DNA from 2 places in the Clostridium sp. RTP31139st1_H3_RTP31139_211217 genome. Region 2 is predicted to be linked to the other one. Evidence: riboswitches for the same ligand, from Rfam matches in the RefSeq annotation. Region 2 holds a riboswitch; the other holds the start of a gene.

Region 1 (3,221 bases), on a different contig from region 2:
TTTGCTAAATATAATGATAAAAAAGCTAAGGGTACAATAGCTGTGCAGCCTCCATTTCTTGTTACATATCTTTTAACGAGATGTAAAAGTGTAGATGAAGTTGTTGATATGGTTGAAAATAAAATTACTTTAATGAATATACCTATACTTGGACAAGTACCACCAATTCATTGGATATTTTCAGATAAAACAGGTGAATCTGTTATTATTGAGCCAGATGAAAGCGGAGTAAGCATTTATCGCAATTCCATGGGAGTTATGACTAATAGTCCAAGTTATTCTTGGCATTGTTTAAATTTATTAAATTACTTTAATATTAGAAATTTAGATTATGACACTTTAGAGATTAATGGAGAAAAATTTAATAAGTGTTTCACTGGAGATGGTACAATGGGACTTCCAGGAGATTGTTCTTCTACATCAAGGTTTATTAGATTATCATTTTTGAAGAAGTATGCTGTTAAGGGGATAGATGAAGAGGAGGGTGTTAGTAATATTATTCATTTATTTAATAATGTTGCAGTGCCTCTTGGTTTAGTTGAATTATCAGAAAAAAATAATACAATTGTGTATGATGAATGTTTAGAACGTTATGAGTATACAATTTATACAGCTGTAATGTGTGCTGAATCATTGAGATTTTATTGGGTAACATATGAAAATCAAAGAGTTCAATGTATAGATTTAAATGATTTGTTAGATGTTGATGATTATGTTGAATATGATCTTAATAGGGAACCTGATTTTAAGTATATTACTAAGAAATAGATATAAATAATACATGATAAAGGATCTACGTCAAGGTAGAGCCTTTATTTTAATGAAGAGATTTATAAGTATGTTTCTAGAGTAACAGTTTTAAATACTAATGATCCTTTTGTAAAGGATATATCATTTTTAGAAAAAGTTCATAATGATATTAAACCTATATATAACATAAATGTAAATGGTGTAGAAATAAATTATGGAGTATTATTTGAGTGTATCAAATAATAATATAAAATGACCAGTATATATTTTTCTTGAGGGAAATGTATACTGGTTATTTTATTAAAGTATTTAATATATAAAAATAAATAATAATAAAACATCTAAAAGGGAAAAAATACAAAAAAAGTTATTGACATACATTTAAAAGAGGGTTATATTAAATAACAACAACATTAAAATTTAATAAATATTCTTATCAAGAGTGGTTGAGGGACTGGCCCTATGAAACCCAGCAACCTGTTAATAGTTAAAAGTTAGCAGTTAGAAGTTTATATAAAAACTACTAATTAAAAATTCAAAACTATCAACGTGGTGCTAATTCCTGCAGCTTTATTAGCTGAGCGATAAGAGAGTAAATTAATAGGTGATTTTGCATGCACTGGAGTTTATTCTCTGGTGCTTTTTATTTTGCAAAAAATTATACATGTATATAAATTAAATTCTTATTTTAGAGTAGAGGAGGGTGAAGATCTAAGGAAAAATTCCTATTTAAAAATCAGTAATAATTAATAGCGCTATTAAAATTTAAGGTATTTAAAATTGGGGAATTAAAAAAGAATATTAAATTTTAAATAAATCAATAGGGGGTTATTCAATGTCAACACAAAAAATATCTAGCAAAAAACATAATATTAAAAACTTATTAAAATTTGAGGACTATTGGGCTATTATATTGGGGTTTACAATATTACTATGTACATTATTAGTATTTTCAATAAATTATACTAAGAGTATAAAAGCAGATTTAAACACTTATAACAGTATTCTGGAGGTAGAAGGAGAAAAGGCTCCATTTAAAACTATAGAATGGTACGAAGCAAATGATGAAAAAAGTTCGCTGAAATTTACTAGTATACCTTTCATATCTCAAATAAGTGAACTTTTCTCTAAACCATATTCTTGGAATGATGATCCATTAAAATCTATTTATTTAAGTAAAGAAGAGGCTTCTAAACTATCAGCTGAAAATGAAGCCAAATATGAACAAGCTATAGCTAATACAAGTGATGCAAAAGAAATAGCACAAGAATCTCAAAATGCTGCTGCAGAAGCAAATTATGAAGATAAAGATTTAAATGCAAAAGCTGAAGAAGATATAAATACTTGGTATGAATTAAAAGGAATTGAGGCTTCAGCTAAATCTGATAGTATTGTTGAACCTTATAATTTAATACCTGAATTAATAATTTTAGGAATTGTTCTTTGTATATTATTTTCAATTGGAATTCATTTTATGGGGAAATCAGTTAAGGAGTTTGCTCTTGGTTTTCCAGTAGTTTTTATAGTTGCAGTACTAGCATATATACTTGCAGCTCAAGTGAATTTAAAGGCTTGGGGACTTGAGTATGTTGTATGGGCATTATTAATTGGCTTTTTAGTAAGTAATACTATAGGAACACCTAAGATTGTACTAAAGGCTTCAGAAACTGAATTTTTCATTAAAACAGGATTAGTTTTATTAGGTTCAACAGTTTTGATTAATAAGATGCTTTTAATTGGTATTCCAGGTATATTTGTTACTTGGTGTGTAACTCCAGTTGTATTAATAACAACTTATTGGTTTGGACAAAAAATACTTAAGATAGAATCAAAATCTTTAAATATAACTATTTCAGCTGATATGTCAGTAAGTGGTGTATCTGCTGCAATAGCTGCTGCAAGTGCAAGTAAAGCTAAAAAAGAAGAGTTAACATTAGCTGTTGGAATATCTATTTTGTTTACTTCATTGATGATGGTAATAATGCCTTTAATAATAAAAAAGTTAGGGTTAAATCCAGTATTAGCAGGAGCGTGGATAGGAGGAACTGTAGACTCAACAGGGGCAGTTGTTGCTGCGGGTGAATTGCTTGGACCAGTAGCTCGTGATGTTGCTTCAACTATAAAAATGATACAAAACATTTTGATAGGGGTTATGGCTTTTGGAGTTGCTACTTATTGGAGTTTAAAAGTTGAAAGAAATCCTAGTAGTGAAAAGAATATTTCGGCAAAAGTATTGTTTAAAGAGATTTGGGTTAATTTTCCGAAATTTGTATTAGGTTTTCTATTTGCATCTATTTTATTTTCAGTTATTTATTTTATTCTTGGTAGCGATGTTGCTAATGTGTTTATTGATAAAGGTATGGTTAAATCTATAATTAGTCCATTGCAAGGATGGTTATTTTGTTTAGCATTTGCCAGTATTGGGTTATCTACTAACTTTAGAGATTTGTTTAAGTATTTTAAAGGTGGAA
Region 2 (3,221 bases):
ATATACTTAAATAGGTTTTGTTATATTCAATATAGTTTTATAGTACTTCAGTTAAACGATCTAAAGCAAGCTCTTCTAAAGTTTCTATGCTATATTTAACGCAACCCATAAGTGTATAGATTATATCGTCACGCTTATATCCTTCTTTATATCTCTTTAAGTTCTTTAATAATCTTTTTAAGGAATTATTATGAATACCTAAAATTTGAGAAATCTCCTTTGGAGAGTAATATTCCTTTTGAAGAGTATTGTACAATTTATTTTGCATTTCGATTTTGTATTGAAGATCTACAAATTGGTTTTGATGTGGACCATTTTTCCCACGGTGATGATAAGCGCATAAATACTTATAATTTAACTCAATATCAAAACCACCCTCGCTTCTATGAACTATATGATGAACATCAGCTTTGTTTCCACATATCTCACAATTGTACAATAGATTGCCCCCTTTATTTTTTTTCGAATATTATATGATATAATATAATATATTTATATTCATATTATATTCTAAATAATGTGAAATATCAAATTTACATAATGAAAAACGTTTACTGTTGATTGTTTTTACCATAAAGTGGTATATTAAATATATACTATATTATATTTAAATTTATGAAAGAAGGTGATTATATGAGACAAAAATATAATTCTTTTGAGTATTGGAAAAATATTATTGTTGAGAATAGAACTATTAGAGGTCATGTGTTTATGAATGAATTACCAACAGAAAAGAGTGTTTATATGCATACTTTAATTTATTCTAGGGGAAATGGGTTAAATAATATATGGAGTTATTTCCCAAATATTAAGGCGTTTATAGGATATATACAATATTCATTTTTACAAGAGGCCTTCTATATATGGATAAATTGCAAAGATGATTCTGTTTCTTATATACCATTAAAGCCTGTTGAAGAAGTAATAAGAGATGGTGAGGTTAGTAAAAAAATTACTAAAGAAGAAGCAGATAAGATGAAAAAATATATAAATAGAGTAAAAAAGTGTTGGGATTTACCTTCTAATAAAGCAGTGATAGAGATGAAAAAAATTATAAGAGAGTTTAATAGAGATTGGTATGGAGATAGTAAAGAGTTTTTATATATAAAGTTATTTGATAAACCAGAGGACTTAGGTAAATTTGTTTTAGAATCTAATTATATGGCAAGTAGCGAGGAGGAGTTTAAAAGTAAGACTCATGAGGATTTAACAACATGGATGGATTTATGTTGCCGTGCTACTAAGGATAAAAAAGCAGGTGAAATCTTTAGGAAAATATTACAAAAGAGTCTTACAGAAGTTATTTAAAATTTATTGACAGTATAATTTGTATTAGTTATAATTATATTGTCAAGTATGCGGGTATCGTATATCGGTAATACTCCAGCCTTCCAAGCTGGAAAGGTGGGTTCGATTCCCACTACCCGCTCCATTTTATGCGCTATTAGCTCAGTTGGTAGAGCACCTGACTCTTAATCAGGGTGTCCCCGGTTCGAACCCGTGATGGCGCACCAAAAAAGAAGTAACTTTTGTTACTTCTTTTTTTATTAATCTTAATTGGATTTTGTTTACAGTTGACAGTGATATATCAACTTGTTAATATGAATAAGGAAATATATTTTTAAAATATAAAGTTTCAATTTGCGAGTAATAAAGTTATATTATTTAAATAAAACTTTAGAATCACATTTTAAATTAATATCTTATCAAGAGTGGTGGAGGGACTGGCCCTATGAAGCCCGGCAACCTATTAGCAGTTAAGAGCTATTAGTTAGTAGTTGATATAAAAACTTAAATAGTTTTTATATTTTAGAAATTCAGTAGAATTTCATCAATAACTATTAATTATTAACTATTAATGATGGTGCTAAATCCTGATAGATGAGAAATTATATGTAGTTTTGATATTTAAGCTCCTGAGTTTCTCGGGGGCTTTTTTTATTTGAGTAAAATACCAAGGAGGAGAGAAAGATGAACAAAAAAGGAAATGGATGGGCGTTGTTACCATTATTAGTTTTTATAATAGTTTATGTATCGTCAGCTTTATTAGCAAAAGACTTTTATGCAGTTTCGGTAATAGTACCATTTTTAGCTGCAACACTAGTTGCATTATTAATGAATAGAAAAGTTAAATTTGATGAAAAAGTTGAAATTTTTTGTAGGGGTGCTGGGAATACCAATATAATATTGATGGTATTAATATTTATATTAGCTGGTGCATTTGCACAAGTAGCTAAATCTATGGGAGCTGTTGATTCTACTGTGAATTTAGGGTTATCAATACTTCCAAGTAATATAATGATTGCAGGAATATTTGTAATTGCTTGTTTTATTTCATTATCAGTTGGGACATCAATGGGTACTATAGTTGCATTAGTTCCAATTGCTGTTGGAGTTGCAGAAAAAACAGGAATAGTTACAGCAATTGCAGTTGCAGCAGTAGTTTGTGGGGCAATGTTTGGTGATAACTTATCAATGATTTCAGATACAACTATAGCAGCAACAAGAACTCAAGGTTGTGAGATGAAAGATAAATTTAAAATGAACTTTAAAATTGTGTTACCTGCAGCTATAATTACAGCTTTAATTTTTGTTTTAATAACAAGAAATTCAGGAGTAACTAGTGTTGAAGCATTAGATTATAGTTTAATAAAAATAGTTCCTTATATAGCAGTTATTGTAGGAGCTTTAGTAGGGTTAAATGTTATTGTAGTTTTATTAGGTGGAACAGTAATAGCAGGTATTATTGGATTTGCAACAGGAAGTTTTGATATATTAGGATTTTTTGGTGCAATTGCTGATGGGATAGGTGGAATGAGTGAACTTATTATAATATCTATTTTAATTGCTGGAACTATTGAGATTATAAAATATAATGGTGGAATAGATTTTATTATAAATAAAGGATTAAGGGGCTTTAAGAGTAAAATGGGAGCAGAGTTTGGAATTGCGGCTTTAGTTAGTTTAGTAGATATTTGTACAGCAAATAATACTGTAGCAATTGTTACTGTTGGACCTATAGCTAAGGATATATCAGATGAAGTTGGATTAGAGCCTAAGAGAGTTGCCGGAATTATGGACATGTTTTCTTGCGTATTCCAAGGTGTAATTCCTTATGGTGCACAACTTATATCTGCAGCTGGACTTGCTGCACTTTCACCATTTGCAATAATGAAATATTTATTTTATCCATATTTAATGGGGATTTCAGCAATTATTGC

What was found. Region 2 has a riboswitch for S-adenosylmethionine ahead of ABUA17_RS06470 (Na+/H+ antiporter NhaC family protein). Riboswitches for the same ligand answer to the same signal wherever they lie in the genome.
Region 1: another riboswitch for S-adenosylmethionine. It lies ahead of ABUA17_RS02685 (YeiH family protein); the one in region 2 lies ahead of ABUA17_RS06470 (Na+/H+ antiporter NhaC family protein).

What each region holds. Positions count from the first base shown of each region.
Region 1 covers NZ_JBCOAB010000003.1:141,375-144,595, reverse strand. The annotation lists gene ABUA17_RS02690 (linear amide C-N hydrolase) at 1-768, shown strand, start outside; SAM riboswitch class I at 1,181-1,341, shown strand; gene ABUA17_RS02685 (YeiH family protein) at 1,586-3,221, shown strand, end outside.
Region 2 covers NZ_JBCOAB010000010.1:58,750-61,970, reverse strand. The annotation lists gene ABUA17_RS06490 (HNH endonuclease signature motif containing protein) at 38-439, opposite strand; gene ABUA17_RS06485 (hypothetical protein) at 616-1,308, shown strand; tRNA gene ABUA17_RS06480 (tRNA-Gly) at 1,359-1,432, shown strand; tRNA gene ABUA17_RS06475 (tRNA-Lys) at 1,439-1,514, shown strand; SAM riboswitch class I at 1,701-1,888, shown strand; gene ABUA17_RS06470 (Na+/H+ antiporter NhaC family protein) at 1,972-3,221, shown strand, end outside.